DNA from 2 places in the Streptomyces sp. NPDC086080 genome. Region 2 is predicted to be linked to the other one. Evidence: predicted binding sites of a transcription regulator. Region 2 holds the regulator's gene; the other holds the start of a gene.
What was found. The regulator HspR, encoded in region 2, represses chaperone genes until heat shock. The targets are predictions, from matches to a motif close to TTGAGNNNNNNNNNCTCAA.

Region 1: lon (endopeptidase La) is a predicted target of HspR. The motif match lies at 5,205-5,223, and genes of this name have one in related genera.

The regions. Positions count from the first base shown of each region.
Region 1 is NZ_JBITRU010000002.1:406,045-414,300, reverse strand. It holds gene ACIF9R_RS03960 (hypothetical protein) at 1-430, shown strand, start outside; gene ACIF9R_RS03955 (MarR family winged helix-turn-helix transcriptional regulator) at 1,038-1,532, opposite strand; gene ACIF9R_RS03950 (lysozyme) at 1,794-2,627, shown strand; gene lon (endopeptidase La) at 2,768-5,182, opposite strand; gene ACIF9R_RS03940 (spermidine synthase) at 5,334-6,041, shown strand; gene ACIF9R_RS03935 (response regulator transcription factor) at 6,167-6,907, shown strand; gene ACIF9R_RS03930 (sensor histidine kinase) at 6,904-8,016, shown strand.
Region 2 is NZ_JBITRU010000018.1:19,329-27,584, forward strand. It holds gene dnaK (molecular chaperone DnaK) at 1-1,311, shown strand, start outside; gene grpE (nucleotide exchange factor GrpE) at 1,308-1,976, shown strand; gene dnaJ (molecular chaperone DnaJ) at 2,013-3,197, shown strand; gene ACIF9R_RS21470 (heat shock protein transcriptional repressor HspR) at 3,204-3,653, shown strand; gene ACIF9R_RS21475 (sugar ABC transporter substrate-binding protein) at 3,930-5,036, shown strand; gene ACIF9R_RS21480 (LuxR C-terminal-related transcriptional regulator) at 5,163-6,197, shown strand; gene ACIF9R_RS21485 (helix-turn-helix transcriptional regulator) at 6,160-7,134, opposite strand; gene ACIF9R_RS21490 (helix-turn-helix transcriptional regulator) at 7,160-8,107, opposite strand.

The DNA.
Region 1 (8,256 bases), on a different contig from region 2:
CGACGCGGTCCTGCTCGCCGAGTCCCCCGACGGCACGGTCACCCCGTTCCTGGACGACCGGCTGGACCGGCTGCCCCGCTCGGCTCTGGCCCACCACGCCCGGGTGGACGCCACGCTGCGCAACAAGGAGGGCGGCTTCTTCACCGCGGCGGCGGATCCCTCGGTGGCCTCCCGCGCGGTCACCGGTTCACTCCCGCGCGGCGAGGTGCGCGCCCTGGCCGCACTGACGGACGGTGCGGCCCGCTGGGTGGAGAGGTTCCACGAGGGTGACTGGACGGACTGTGTCACCCTGATCCGCGAGGAGGGCCCACGCTCCCTGGTGGACCGCGTACGGAGCCTGGAGCGCGCGGAGGCGAACCGGGTCCCGCCACTCCGGGGCAAGACGCACGACGACGCAACGGTGATCTACGCGGACCTCTCGACCCGTTAGCGGCACCACGCGACGGCCCGGGAGCGGCCCCCCTGCGGCGCGCCCCGGAAGCGGCATCGCACGACGCACGACGCCTGCGGCCCACCGGCCGTGGCTCGTGGCCCGGTGCCCGGTGCCTGCGGCCCGCCGACCGTGGCCCGTGGCCCGTGACCCCCGGCTCGGGACCCGTAGCCCGTGGCCCAGTGTCCGCCGGCCGGACGCGGGGCTCGGCACCCGGGACTTGGGCCCCGCGGCCCGGTGCCCGCCGGCCCGGCACGGAGCTCGGGGCTCGGCGCCCGCCAACCGGTGCCTGCGGCCCGTGGCCCGTGTCCGCCGGCCGGGCACGGAGCTCGGGGCTCGGCGCCCGGGACTTGGGACCCGCGGCCCGCGGCCCGGTGCCCGCCAGCCGGACGCGGGGCTCGGCGCCCGTGGCTCGGGACCCGCCGCCCGATGCCCGCCGGCCGGGCACAGAGCTCCGGACCCGCCGCCCGAGACTTGGGACCTGCGGCCCGGTGCCCGCCGGCCCGGCACGGAGCTCGGCGCCTGGGATCCGGGACCCGCGGCCCGGTGCCCGCCAGCCGGTGCCCGGGGCCCGGGGCCTGCGGCCGGCCGCCCGAGGCCAGGTGCGCTAGTTCTCCATCCCCCGGTTCAGCTGGCCCAGCAGCCGGGCGAGTTCGGTGACCTCCGTCGGGTCCCAGTCGGCGAGCCGGCCGGCGTACCGCTCGCGGCGGGCCTCGCGGACCCTGCTCACCCGATGCTTCCCCTCCTCGGTGAGGGCGACCAGCCAGGCGCGGCCGTCGGCGGGATCCGGCTCGCGGCCGACGAGCCCGAGCTCCTCCAGCGCGCGCAGCTGACGGGACATCGTCGCCTTGCCGACGCCGATGTAGCCGGCCAGCTCGGTGGCCCGCTGACGGCCGCACTCATCCAGACGGACCAGCAGCCCGTACGCGGACGGCTCCAGGTCGGGGTGGACCGCGCGGGCCATCTCCCCCTGACTGGCCCGGGCACGCCGCAGCAGCACGGTCAACTCCCGTTCCAGCGCGAGGAATCCGGGGTGTTCCCGGTCGGACTCGGGCCCCGGCGCGGCGGGGCGTTCCCCGCCGCCCGTTCCGTCTTCGTGCACGTCTGCCCCTGCCTCGTTCTTCCCGTTCCGAAGGCCTCCCGCCAAGTGGCGGCGCCCCCGCGGCTCCACCAGTATTTCGCAGGCATGGACCAATGACAGCTGGGGGCACCTCCCACGCCCTCCGGGCGGTGGGGGAGGCCGGTCCGCCCGCCGTCGCGGTCCACGCGGGCCATTTCTCTCTCAGGCGATTACGTGACATGCCCACTACGTGCGCTGTGGGCCCCTTCCCGTTTCGCCCCCGCCGACCTTCGGAGATGCGTCATGCCCGTACACAGATCCGCACGATCCGGACTCGCCCGTATACCTGCGCTCACGACCGCCGCGGCGGTCCTGCTCGCGGTCCTCGCCCTCCCCCGCGCGGCCGTCGCGGACGGAGCCGCTCCCACCGTTCCGCCGCGCGGCTCGGCCCACATGGGCATGGGCGTCGTCGCCCACGACGGCCAGGGCGGCCTCCCCACCGCGCGCTCCACCCAGACGGAGGGCGTGGACGTCTCCAGCCACCAGGGCAACGTGGCCTGGCCGACCCTGTGGAACAGCGGGGTCCGGTGGGCCTACGCCAAGGCCACGGAGGGCACCTACTACACCAACCCGTACCACTCCCAGCAGTACAACGGCTCCTACGACGTCGGCATGATCCGCGGCGCTTACCACTTCGCCACCCCCGACACGGCGAGCGGTGCCGCCCAGGCGGACTACTTCGTGGACCGCGGCGGCGCCTGGTCCGCCGACGGGCGCACCCTGCCGGGTGTGCTGGACATCGAGTGGAACCCGTACGGGGACGCCTGCTACGGCAAGTCCCCCACCGCGATGGTGAGCTGGATCCGCGACTTCCTGGACCGGTACCGGGCCCGCACCGGGCGGGACGCCGTCCTCTACACGGCCACCAGCTGGTGGACGCAGTGCACCGGCAACTACGCGGGCTTCGCCCCCACCACGCCGCTGTGGATCGCCCGCTACGCCTCCACCGCGGGTGAACTGCCCGCGGGCTGGAGCGCCTACACGATGTGGCAGTACACCTCGACCGGTCCCACCGTCGGCGACCACGACCGCTTCAACGGCACCCCCGACCTGCTGCGGACCTTCGCGGCCGGCTGACCCGCTCCCGGGCAGGAGGATGCCCGGGTCTGCCCGACCCCGACCCCGACCCTGATCAGGTCCGGTCCGGTCCGGTCCCGGGCAGGAGAAAGCCCGGGTCTCCCTCACGGAACCCGGGCTCCTCTTTCCGGCCGCCTCCGTCACGCGGCGACCGGAACCTCCGGCGCCGCGCCGTTCACGGCCGGCGACAGCGCCAGCTCCAGCACCTGGCGGACGTCGGTGACGGCGTGGACGTCGAGCTTGTCCAGCACCTCCGCCGGGACGTCGTCCAGGTCCGGCTCGTTGCGCTTGGGGATGATCACCGTGGTGATGCCCGCGCGGTGCGCGGCGAGCAACTTCTGCTTCACCCCACCGATCGGCAGCACCCGCCCGGTCAGCGAGACCTCACCGGTCATCGCCACATCGGTGCGGACCAGCCGGCCGGAGAGCAGCGAGGCCAGGGCGGTGGTCATGGTGACGCCCGCGCTCGGACCGTCCTTGGGCACCGCGCCCGCCGGGAAGTGGATGTGCGCGCCCCGGTCCTTCAGGTCGCCCACCGGGAGCTCCAGTTCGGCGCCGTGACTGCGCAGGAAGCTCAGCGCGATCTGCGCGGACTCCTTCATCACGTCACCCAGCTGGCCGGTCAGGGTGAGCCCCGACGCGCCCGTCTCCGGGTCGGCGAGGGACGCCTCCACATAGAGGACGTCTCCGCCCGCGCCGGTGACCGCGAGCCCGGTCGCGACACCGGGGACGGCGGTACGGCGCTCGGCCGGGTCCTGGGCGGACTCGGGCACGTGGTGCGGCCGGCCGATCAGGTCCCGCAGATCTCCCTCGGTGACGGTGAGGGGCAGCTCCCGCTCGCCCAGCTCGTGCCGGGCCGCGATCTTGCGCAGCAGCCGCGCGATGGACCGCTCCAGGGTCCGCACGCCCGCCTCGCGCGTGTACTCGCCGGCCAGCTTGCGCAGCGCGCCCTCGTCGATCGTCACCTCGTCCCGGTCCAGCCCCGCGCGCTCCAGCTGGCGCGGGAGCAGGTGGTCGCGGGCGATGACGACCTTCTCGTCCTCGGTGTAGCCGTCGAGGCGGACCAGCTCCATACGGTCGAGCAGGGCCTCCGGGATGGCTTCGAGGACGTTGGCCGTCGCGAGGAACACGACGTCGGACAGGTCGAGTTCGACCTCCAGGTAGTGGTCCCGGAAGGTGTGGTTCTGCGCCGGGTCGAGGACTTCGAGCAGGGCCGCGGCCGGGTCGCCGCGGAAGTCGGAGCCGACCTTGTCGATCTCGTCGAGCAGGACGACCGGGTTCATCGAACCGGCTTCCTTGACCGCCCGCACGATCCGGCCGGGCAGCGCGCCGACGTAGGTACGGCGGTGGCCGCGGATCTCGGCCTCGTCGCGGACCCCGCCGAGGGCGACGCGGACGAACTTGCGGCCCATCGCGTGGGCGACGGACTCACCGAGGCTGGTCTTGCCGACGCCGGGCGGGCCGACCAGGGCGAGCACGGCGCCTCCGCGCCGGCCGCCGACGACCCCGAGTCCCCGGTCGCTGCGCCGCTTGCGCACCGCCAGGTATTCGGTGATCCGCTCCTTCACGTCCTCCAGGCCCGCGTGCTCGGCGTCCAGGACCGCCTGGGCGCCCCGGATGTCGTACGCGTCCTCGGTGCGCTCGTTCCACGGCATCTCCAGGACCGTGTCGAGCCAGGTGCGGATCCAGGAACCCTCGGGCGACTGGTCGGAGGACCGCTCCAGCTTGTCGACCTCCTTGAGCGCGGCCGCGCGGACGTTCTCCGGCAGGTCGGCGGCCTCCACGCGGGCGCGGTAGTCGTCGGACTCCTCGCCCTCCTGCTCTCCGTTGAGCTCGCGAAGCTCCTTGCGGACGGCCTCCAGCTGGCGGCGCAGCAGGAACTCGCGCTGCTGCTTGTCGACGCCCTCCTGGACGTCCTTGGCGATGGTCTCGGCGACATCCTGCTCGGCGAGGTGATCGCGCAGCTGCTGGGTGGCGAGCTTCAGCCGGGCCACCGGGTCGGTGGTCTCCAGCAGGGCGACCTTCTGCTCGGTGGTCAGGAAAGGCGAGTAGCCCGAGTTGTCGGCGAGCGCGGAGACGTCGTCGATGGCCTGGACCCGGTCGACGACCTGCCAGGCGCCGCGCTTGCGCAGCCAGGCGGTGGCGAGGGCCTTGTACTCCGTGACGAGTTCGGTCACATGTCCCGGAAGCGGCTCGGGCACGCTCTCGTCGGTCCGCGTGCCCTCCACCCACAGCGCCGCGCCCGGCCCGGTGGTCCCGGCGCCGATGCGCACGCGGCCCCGGCCGCGGATCAGGGCGCCCGGGTCACCGTCGGCCAGCCGGCCCACCTGCTCGACCGTGCCGAGCACGCCCGTACCGGCGTAGGTCCCGTCGACGCGCGGCACCAGCAGCACCTTGGGCTTGCCGGGGTCCGTGCGGGCGGCGGCCTGGGCGGCCTCCACCGCGGCGCGCACCTCGGAATCGCTCAGGTCCAGCGGAACCACCATCCCGGGCAGCACGACCTCGTCGTCGAGCGGCAGCACAGGCAGGGCGAGCGGTGTGGACTCAGTAGCCATGATCTCCCCTTCGGCAGTCAAGTTGAGCTATGCCGACTCAATGCAGGGGAAGCGCCGAATGTTCCCGAGGGCGCGTTCGCTCTGAGCGATCGTCACATCGGGGTGCGGAAGCAGTGGCCGCCCCCGGAAACGGAGCTGCCAGGATGAACGCATGTCCACCCCGTACGACATTCCCGAAGTCCCCGAAGTCCTTGAAGTCCCGGAAGTCCTGGACCGCCGCGAGGGTCCGTACGGCGAGGTCGCGCTGCGCAGGCACGGCGGCCTGCTGCAGATCATCGCCAACGGCTGCTTCCTGATGGACACCTCCGACGGCCGTTCGGAACGGCGGCTGGTCGATGCCGCGCTGGCCGCTCTCGACGCGCGCGTCACGGACCCGCGGGTCCTGATCGGCGGTCTCGGGGTGGGCTTCTCGCTCGCACACGCGGCGGGACAGCCCCGGTGGGGGCGGATCACCGTGGTGGAGCGGGAAGCGGCCATCATCGAGTGGCACCGCGCGGGACCGCTGTCCGAGCTCTCCGCGCGGGCTCTCGCCGACCCCCGCACGGAGATCGTCGAGACGGACCTCGTCGCGTACGTCCATGAGACGTCCGACACATTTGACGCGCTGTGCCTCGATATCGACAACGGGCCCGACTGGACCGTCACCGAGGACAACGAGGGGCTGTATTCACCGGCCGGACTGGCGGCCTGCGCAAGGGTGCTGAATCCGCACGGGGTGCTCGCGGTCTGGTCGGCCAAACCGTCCCCGGAATTCGAGGGAACCTTGCGGAATGCCGGATTCCGGCAGGTGCGTACCGAAGAGATCCCCGTTGCCCGGGGCGTTCCGGACGTCGTGCACATCGGCGTCCGCCCTGGATAGCAAAGCCGCGGTGAATCCCCGTACGCTGCTGCCCTGACACGGATCATTCAAGCGTCAATCGCAGTGATGCGCAGACGACGGATCACCCCACGGATTCCGGAAAAAGCACACCTCAGGGGCGGGCGATGGAGCAGACACAGACCTCCCACAACGGCACGGCGGCGACCACACCCGGCGCACAGCGCCGGATCCTGGTGGTCGAGGACGACGCGACGATCGTGGACGCCATCGCGACCCGCCTTCGCGCCGAAGGATTTCTGGTGCAAACGGCGGGCGACGGCCCGTCCGCGGTGGACACGGCAGAGGCATGGCAGCCCGACCTGCTGATCCTCGACATCATGCTGCCCGGCTTCGACGGCCTGGAGGTCTGCCGGCGCGTGCAGGCCCAGCGGCCGGTGCCGGTCATGATGCTCACCGCGCGGGACGACGAGACCGACATGCTGGTCGGACTGGGCGTCGGCGCCGACGACTACATGACGAAGCCGTTCTCCATGCGGGAGCTGGCGGCACGCGTGCATGTGCTGCTGCGCCGCATGGAGCGCGCGGCCCTCGCGGCCACCACGCCGCGCAGCGGCATACTCCGCCTCGGCGAGCTGGAGGTCGACCACGCACAGCGCAGGGTGCGCGTGCGCAGCGAGGACGTCCATCTGACGCCCACCGAGTTCGACCTCCTGGTGTGCCTGGCGAACACACCCCGCGCGGTCCTCTCGCGCGAGCAGCTGCTGGCCGAGGTCTGGGACTGGGCGGACGCCTCCGGCACCCGCACCGTCGACAGCCACATCAAGGCGCTGCGCCGGAAGATCGGCGCCGAGCGGATCCGTACCGTGCACGGTGTGGGCTACGCCCTGGAGACGCCGAACCCATGACCGGCGGGCCGCCCGGCCGCGGGGGCCCCGGGGACTCCCAGCCCTGGGGCGGCCTACGGCCGTTCTCGATCAAGACCAAACTGGGTGCGCTGGTCGTCGCCTCCGTCCTGATCACCACGGGACTGTCGGTGGTCGCCGTGAACACCAAGACGGAGCTGCGCTTCATCACGGTCTTCTCGATGATCGCCACTCTCCTCATCACCCAGTTCGTGGCCCACTCGCTCACCGCGCCGCTCGACGACATGAACGCCGTGGCCCGGTCCATCTCGCACGGTGACTACACCCGCCGGGTGCGCGAGAACCGCCGGGACGAGCTGGGCGACCTGGCCCAGACGATCAACGTCATGGCGGACGAGCTGGAGGCCCAGGACCTCCGGCGCAAGGAGCTGGTGGCCAACGTCTCGCACGAGCTGCGCACCCCCATCGCGGGGCTGCGCGCGGTGCTGGAGAACATCGTCGACGGCGTCACCCGGGCCGACCCCGAGACGATGCGCACGGCCCTGAAGCAGACCGAGCGGCTGGGACGCCTCGTGGAGACGCTCCTGGACCTGTCCCGCCTGGACAACGGGGTCGTCCCGCTGAAGAAGCGCCGCTTCGAGGTCTGGCCGTATCTGTCCGGCGTGCTCAAGGAGGCCAACATGGTCGCCTCCGCCCGCGCGGGCATGGCCTCCGGGTCCGGCAGTCACACCCGTACGGACGTCCATCTGCACCTCGACGTCTCGCCGCCGGAGCTCACCGCGCTCGCCGACCCGGAGCGCATCCATCAGGTCGTCTCCAACCTGATCGACAACGCGGTCAAGCACAGTCCGCCGCACGGCCGGGTGACCGTCCGGGCGCGGCGCGGCGACCGGCCGGACTCCCTGGAGCTCGAGGTGCTGGACGAGGGGCCGGGCATTCCGCGGGCCGAGTGGCACCGGGTCTTCGAGCGGTTCAACCGCGGCAACGTCAACCGGCCGCACGGCCCGGGCAGCGACGGCGGCACCGGTCTCGGCCTCGCGATCGCCCGCTGGGCCGTGGATCTGCACGGAGGCCGGATCGGAGTGGCCGAATCCGAGCGGGGATGCCGGATTCTCATCACTCTTCCGGGAGCGTCATCCGTACCAAGTTGACGTAAAGTTCGAAGCGGAGTCGCACGATCCGTCCGTGTTACCGCTGACGGGCACGTGTGATCAGGCACAGGCCCGCGTGAGCTGCGCGTCGGGTCGTGGCCGGGCGATCCCCGAAGCCGCCGGAAGAACCGGAACCTCGCTTGTTTCCCGCCATTTCCTGCGCCGAAACACCAGCGGGGATGTGACTTACGCGACGATGAACGGGCCCGGCCTGACCTTCCCGCTCTCGGGGGCGTAGCC
Region 2 (8,256 bases):
GAGATCGGCGACGGTGTCGTCGAGGTGAAGGCCACCAACGGTGACAACAACCTCGGTGGTGACGACTGGGACCAGCGCGTCGTCGACTACCTGGTCAAGCAGTTCCAGTCCGGGCACGGCGTGGACCTGGGCAAGGACAAGATGGCGCTCCAGCGCCTGCGCGAGGCCGCCGAGAAGGCGAAGATCGAGCTGTCCTCGTCCACCGAGACCACGATCAACCTCCCTTACATCACCGCCTCCGCCGAGGGCCCCCTGCACCTCGACGAGAAGCTGACCCGCGCCCAGTTCCAGCAGCTGACCGCGGACCTGCTCGAGCGCTGCAAGACGCCGTTCCACAACGTCGTCAAGGACGCCGGTATCCAGCTCAGCGAGATCGACCACGTCGTGCTCGTCGGCGGTTCCACCCGTATGCCCGCGGTCGCCGAGCTCGTCAAGGAGCTGACCGGCGGCAAGGAGGCCAACAAGGGTGTGAACCCGGACGAGGTCGTCTCGATCGGCGCCGCGCTCCAGGCCGGTGTGCTCAAGGGCGAGGTCAAAGACGTCCTGCTGCTCGACGTCACCCCGCTGTCCCTCGGTATCGAGACCAAGGGCGGCATCATGACCAAGCTGATCGAGCGCAACACCACGATCCCGACCAAGCGCTCCGAGATCTTCACCACGGCCGAGGACAACCAGCCGTCCGTGCAGATCCAGGTCTACCAGGGCGAGCGTGAGATCGCCGCGTACAACAAGAAGCTCGGCATGTTCGAGCTGACCGGTCTGCCCCCGGCGCCGCGCGGCGTCCCGCAGATCGAGGTCTCCTTCGACATCGACGCCAACGGCATCATGCATGTCACAGCGAAGGACCTCGGCACCGGCAAGGAGCAGAAGATGACCGTCACCGGCGGCTCCTCGCTCCCGAAGGACGAGGTCGACCGGATGCGCCAGGAGGCCGAGAAGTACGCGGAGGAGGACCACGCCCGCCGCGAGGCCGCCGAGTCCCGCAACCAGGGCGAGCAGCTCGTCTACCAGACGGAGAAGTTCCTCGCGGACAACGCGGACAAGGTCCCCGGCGAGATCAAGACCGAGGTCGAGGGTGCCGTCGCCGAGCTGAAGGAGAAGCTCAAGGGCGACGACAGCGCCGAGATCCGCACGGCCACGGAGAAGGTCGCCGCCGTCTCCCAGAAGCTCGGCCAGGCGATGTACGCCGACGCCCAGGCCGCCGGTGGCGCCTCCGCCGGAGCCGGCGCGGGTGCCGGTGACGCCAAGGTGGACGACGATGTCGTCGACGCGGAGATCGTCGACGAGGACCGTAAGGACGGTGCGGCGTGACCGAGGAGACCCCGGGCTTCGACGAGCAGTCGCAGCAGCCCGACGTCCCCTCCGACGAAACCGAGTCGAAGGCCGCCGCCACCCCCTCCGCGGAGGAGGAGGCGGCCCCGGCCGGGGACACGGGCCAGAACGCCGCCCTGGTGGCGCAGCTGGACCAGGCACGCACGGCGCTCGGTGAGCGCACGACGGACCTGCAGCGCCTCCAGGCCGAGTTCCAGAACTACCGCCGCCGGGTCGAGCGGGACCGCGTCGCGGTCAAGGAGGTCGCCGTGGCGAACCTCCTGACCGAGCTGCTTCCCGTGCTCGACGACATCGGCCGTGCGCGTGAGCACGGCGAGCTGGTCGGCGGCTTCAAGTCGGTCGCGGAGTCGCTGGAGACCACCGTGGCCAAGCTGGGCCTCCAGCAGTTCGGCAAGGAGGGCGAGCCCTTCGACCCGACGATCCACGAGGCGCTGATGCACAGTTACGCGCCGGATGTCACCGAGACGACGTGCGTGGCGATTCTCCAGCCGGGGTATCGCATCGGCGAGCGCACCATCCGCCCCGCGCGGGTGGCCGTCGCCGAGCCGCAGCCGGGCGCTCAGACGGCTGCGCCGGCCGAGGAGAGCACCGAGGCGCAGGCCGACTCGGAGAACAAGGAGAGCGGTGGCCCGGACGAGGGCTGACGCGGGAGCTGACGTACGGAAGGAGGGACGTCGGGGATGAGCACCAAGGACTTCATCGAGAAGGACTTCTACAAGGTCCTCGGCGTCCCCAAGGACGCCACCGAGGCCGAGATCAAGAAGGCGTACCGGAAGCTCGCCCGCGAGTTCCACCCGGACGCCAACAAGGGCAACACCAAGGCGGAGGAGCGGTTCAAGGAGATCTCCGAGGCGAACGACGTCCTCGGTGACCCCAAGAAGCGCAAGGAGTACGACGAGGCGCGCGCGCTCTTCGGCAACGGCGGCTTCCGTCCGGGGCCGGGCGCGGGCGGCGGCGGTTCCTTCAACTTCGACCTGGGTGACCTCTTCGGGGGTCAGCCCGGCGGCAGCGGCCAGGCGGGCGGCGGCTTCGGCGGCGGCCTGGGTGACGTCTTCGGGGGCCTGTTCAACCGTGGCGGCGCGGGGACCACGCGGACCCAGCCGCGACGCGGCCAGGACATCGAGTCCGAGGTGACGCTCAGCTTCACCGAGGCGATCGAGGGCGCGACGGTCCCGCTGCGGATGTCGTCCCAGGCGGCCTGCAAGGCCTGTTCGGGCACCGGCGACAAGAACGGCACGCCGCGCGTGTGCCCGACCTGTGTCGGCACCGGACAGGTGGCGCGGGGCTCCGGCGGCGGCTTCTCGCTCACCGACCCGTGCCCCGACTGCAAGGGCCGCGGGCTGATCGCGGAAGAGCCCTGCGACATCTGCAAGGGCAGCGGCCGCGCCAAGTCCTCGCGGACGATGCAGGTGCGCATCCCCGCGGGCGTCAGCGACGGCCAGCGGATCAGACTGCGGGGCAAGGGCGCCCCGGGCGAGCGCGGCGGACCGGCGGGCGACCTGTACGTCGTCGTGCACGTCGGCGCGCACCCGGTGTTCGGCCGCAAGGACGACAATCTCACCGTCACCGTTCCGGTGACGTATCCGGAGGCGGCTCTCGGCGGGGAGGTGCGGGTCCCGACGCTCGGCGGTCCGCCGGTCACGCTGAAGCTTCCGCCGGGCACGCCCAACGGCCGCACCATGCGGGCGCGGGGCAAGGGCGCGGTCCGCAAGGACGGAACCCGCGGGGATCTGCTCGTCACCGTCGAGGTGAGTGTTCCGGAGGACCTGTCGGGGAAGGCTCGGGACGCGCTGGAGGCGTATCGCGAGGCGACCGCGGACCAGGATCCGCGGGCGGAGCTGTTCCAGGCCGCGAAGGGAGCTTGATTGCAGATGGACGGCCGTCGACGCAATCCGTACGAACTGACCCAGGACACCCCGGTCTATGTCATTTCGGTGGCGGCCCAGCTCTCCGGCCTCCACCCGCAGACACTGCGTCAGTACGACCGGCTGGGGCTCGTGTCGCCGGACCGTACGGCCGGCCGGGGCCGGCGGTACTCGGCCCGTGACATCGAACTGCTCCGTCAGGTGCAGCAGTTGTCGCAGACCGAGGGCATCAACCTGGCCGGAATCAAGCGCATCATCGAGCTGGAGAACCAGGTCGCGGCCCTTCAGTCGCGGGTGGTGGAGCTGCAGGACGCGCTCGACGGAGCGGCGACGGCGATGCGTCAGCGCGAGGCCGCGGTGCACGCCTCGTACCGCCGCGACCTGGTGCCGTACCAGGAGGTGCAGCAGACCAGCGCGCTGGTGGTGTGGCGGCCCAAGCGGCATCAGGCGGACTGATCGCGCAGGTCAGATGAGGTGAGGGGCCCCGGGTTCTCCGAACCCGGGGCCCCTTCTTCGCTGCGCGAATACTTGTGTGGTTATGGTGTGGCTGCGTGTCCAGACACGCCCTCACCCTGTGTGCGCAGGTACTTCACGAGTTCGGGCGCACCCGTGCTGTGTCCATCTCGTTAAGTGGCCGAACTTGACTCGGGCAGGGGCCGAAGCGTTGGCTTTTCAGTCACATGGGCCGCGCAGCAGTGCCCACGTCCGAAAACACCTGAAGTGAGCCGTCGTATGCGTCGTATCGCCATATCCGTGGCCGCCACCTCGATGTCCGTGATGCTCGCCGGCTGCGGGGGGCTCAACGCGACCGACAACAGCGGCGACGCCACTCCGGGCAAGGGGGACGACATCACCATCGGCCTGCTTCTGCCGGAGAAGGCCAACACCCGGTACGACCAGTTCGACTACCCCATCTTCAAGGAGAAGGTGGAGTCCCTCACCAACCGCAAGGGCAAGGTCGAGTACGTCAACGCCGACGCGGACGCCGACAAGCAGGCGAGCCAGATGCAGCGGATGATCGACAAGCAGGTCGATGTCATCGTGCTGGACGCGGTCGACTCCAAGGGCATCGCGGAGAGCGTGCGGAAGGCCAAGACCGCGGGCATCCCGGTCATCGCCTACGACCGGCTGGCCGAGGGCCCGATCGACGCGTACATCTCCTTCGACAACGGTCTGGTCGGCGAGGTGCAGGCGCGTTCCCTGCTGGAGTCGTTCAACGGGGACATCAGCATCACCGACAAGATCGTGATGATGAACGGCTCGTCGACCGACCCCAACGCCAAGCAGTTCAAGGCGGGCGCGCTCTCCGAGCTCAAGGGCAAGGTGACGATCGCCAAGTCCTTCGACACCAAGGACTGGAAGCCGGAGAACGCCGAGGCCAACATGGCCGAGGCGATCAACGCGATCGGCGCGGACGAGATCAAGGCGGTCTACTCCGCCAACGACGGTATGGCGGGCGGCATCGTCAAGGCGCTGAAGGCCGCCGGCGTGACCGATCTGCCCCCGATCACCGGCCAGGACGCCGAACTCGCGGCGGTGCAGCGGATCGTCAGCGGCGAGCAGTACATGAGCGTGTACAAGTCCTACGCGGACGAGGCCGAGAGCGCCGCCGAGATGGCGGTGGCCAAGATCCAGGGCCGGGACATCCAGTTCGACGCGCTGACCCGTGAGCGGGTGGACAGCCCCACCGACCAGAACATCCCGGCGCAGCTCGTGCCCGTGGTCGCCCTGACCAAGGACAACATCATGGACACGATCATCGCCGACGAGTTCTACACGGTGGCCGACATCTGCACGGCGGAGTTCAAGGCGGCCTGCGCGGAGATCAAGCTGAAGTAGTCCCTGTCGGTATTCGGCCACCCGCCGGCCTCCGGGCCGGCGCCGGTTCCCGACCGTGTTGCACACCCGGATCCGGCCGCGCATAGTTGCGCTGCGGAAAGTGGCGGACCGGGGGTGGGACGGGCGATGGCCGGGCACGGGACGGACGGGCATCCACACGGTGCTGACCGACTGTGCGAGGCCGGGGATCGCGTGTATTCCCGGGCCGTACGGCGCGGACGGCTGCCGCGCCGGGACGCGGAGCCGGTGCCCTGTCTGCTGGAACTGGCTCTGTTGCACCCGGATCCCGACGACATGGACTGGCTGGTACCGACCTCCCCGCAGGAGGTCATGGCGCGGCTGCTGCGCGGGATGTACGACGAGGTGAGCGCGAGCCAGCGCCGGGTCGGCTCGGCCGTGTCGGCGTTCGAGTGGTACGCCGGTCTGGGCGGCCGGCTGCCGGCGGCACGGTCCGCGGCGGAGGGCCCGGCGATCCGGGTGCTGGACGGACTGGGGCGCATCCAGGCAGCGATGGACGAGGCGACCCAGGCCTGCACCACCGAGGTGCTCACCGTCCAGCCGGGCGGTATCCGGCGCGAGGCGGAGCTGTCGGAGGGCCTGCACCGGGCGACGGCGCTGCGCGGCCGGGGCGTGCGCATGCGGGACCTGTACACGCATGTCGCCCGGCACGGGCACGGGCTGCTGTCCTATCTGGAGCTGATGGGCGGCGCGGTGCAGGCGCGCACGCTGGACGAGGTGATCGAGCGGCTGATCCTGTTCGACCGCACGGTCGCCTTCATTCCCGCCAACCCCGAGCGCACCATGGCGCTGGAGCTGCGTCACCCGGCGCTGGTGGAGTACCTGGGTACGGTCTTCGAGCGGCTGTGGCGGCTCGCCATCCCGCTGACCGTCCCGCTGCCCGACACCGGCATCGAGGGCATCTCGCACCGTGAGCAGTCCATCGCCGCCCTGCTGGCGGAGGGACACCAGGACGCGGTGATCGCGGAACGCCTGGGCATCAGCGTCCGTACCTGCCGGGCGCACATCGCCCGTCTGTCGGAGACGCTGGGTGCGGCGAGCCGTACGCAGCTGGGGGTGCGGATCGCCCAGGCGGGCCTGGACGGGTCCCGGGGGCGGGGCGGGGTCAGGGAGCCCGGTCGAGGATCCCCGAGCGCGCGATGAGGAACCCGAGCTGGGCGCGGCTGCCGCTGCCGAGGGTCGCGGCGAGCTTGGCGATGTGCTCGCGGGCGGTGCGTACGTTCATGCCGAGGCGGTCGGCGACGACGGCGTCGGTGTGGCCCTCGACGAGCAGCGCGGCGATGGCCCGCTGACGGGGGGTGACTCCGTTCAGGGTGGGCCGCCGGACGGCCCGCGGGAACATCGGGGTGGCGAGGCGCCACAGGCGGTCGAACATGGTCGCCAGGAACCCCACGAGCGCCGGATGGCGGATCTCCAGGGCCGCGCTGCGGTCGGCGCTGGCGGGAACGAACGCCACCTCGCGGTCGATGACGACGAGGCGCTCGGTGATCTCGTCCAGTGTCCGGGCCTCGACATCGCCCGAGAGCCGTTCGTAGCGGGCGGCGAGCGGGGGTGCGTGGCGCAGGGTGTGCTGGTAGAGGGCGCGGATGCGGCCACCGCGCTCGAGCAGGGCCTGGTCGCGCCGGAGCGCGGGCTCGTGGAGGGCCGGGTCGTAGTGGGTGTAGCTGTCGTGGGGCTGGACGGAGAGGAGTTCGGTGGCCTCGGCCATCGCCTCGCCGATGATCCGTCCGATGCGCTCCTTGCCGCTGTGCGGCGTGATGAGGGGCGTCGTCGGTGCCTCGGGTGCGCCGGCTCGCAGCAGCGGCTCCAGGGCCTCGACCAGCCGTTCCTCGCGCCGTCGTTCCTCGGCGACACGGTCCGCCGAGACGCGCAGCAGCCGGTGCAGGGCGATCTGCGGCGCGACGGGCTCCAGCCGGTCGGGGTCGTCGAGCGCCTGGTGCAGCAGGCCGAGGTGGAGGAGGAGCGGGGCCGCGGCGGGCGCGGGGGCGGGTACGTGGCCCTGGTGGAGGGCGCGGACGTAGAGGCCGAGGGCGTCCTCGCCCAGGGCCTCCAGTCCGTCGTGACGCGCGTTCCCGGTCATGCCTGGTTCGCTCCCCCGGATCGGATCATGGGTCCTGTTGCAGGATTCCCGACTGGGCGATGAGGTAGCCCAGTTGGGCGCGGCTGCCGCTGCCGAGGGCGGAGGCGAGTTTGGCTATGTGGGCGCGGCAGGTGCGGACGTTCATGCCGAGGCGTCGCGCGATCGCCTCGTCGACGTGGCCCTCGACGAGCAGTTTCGCTATGGAGTGCTGGATCTCGGTGATGCCGTCGGGCGCGGTCTCGTAGGGAGCGCCGGCGGTCAGCGGGACGGCCCGGTTCCACATGAACTCGAAGACCTTGACCAGATAGCGGACCAGACCGGGGTGGCGGAGCTCCAGGGCCACCTGCCGGTCCTCCCTGATGGGGATGAAGGCGACGTTCTCGTCGCAGATGATGAGCCGTTCGACGAGTTCGTCGATGGTGCGGTACTCCACCTTGCCGTCGGTGAAGTGGTCGCCGTAGGCCAGCCGGTCGGGGCTGAACCGGGCGGTGTGCTGGTAGAGCGTCCTGATGCGCACCCCGCGTTCGATCAGCGGCCTGTCCCGTTCCAGTGCTTCCAGGAGCCGGTTCTCGGGGCGGCGGTGTGCGCTCGGCTGCACCGTGAGCATCTCGGAGTGGCAGTGGGCGGTCGCCAGGTCGAGTGCGGCGTTGATGCGGTCGAGGCCCTCCAGCACGGTGATGGAGTGGGTCGGAGTCGATTCCTGGGTGCTGATGTCCATGAACGGCTCGAAGGCCTCGGCGAGCGTGATGGACAGCCGCCGCTGTTCGGTGATCTCGCGCTCGATGGGGTTGAGCCGCTGGGCCAGGGCCACCGACGGCGGCACAGGACGCAGCCGGCTCGCATCGTCCGGATCGGGGTGGAGGAGGGCGAGTTCCATCAGACAGGGGGCGACTTCGGCATCCGTGCGCAGTATGTGTCCGGCGCGGAGGGCGTCCGCGTAGAGGCGGCTTCCCTCCGGACACAGCGCGGTCACCGCATGGGGATGTGTCGCCTTTGTCCCCTTTGCAGTCAAATCTCCACCCCCCAGGGTCCTGAACGTGCAGGAACATGATGCACCGATTGTGTGGCCATGACGTGCCTGAATGAGCCATCGTCTTATCTGACGGGGGATAGAGGGGACCT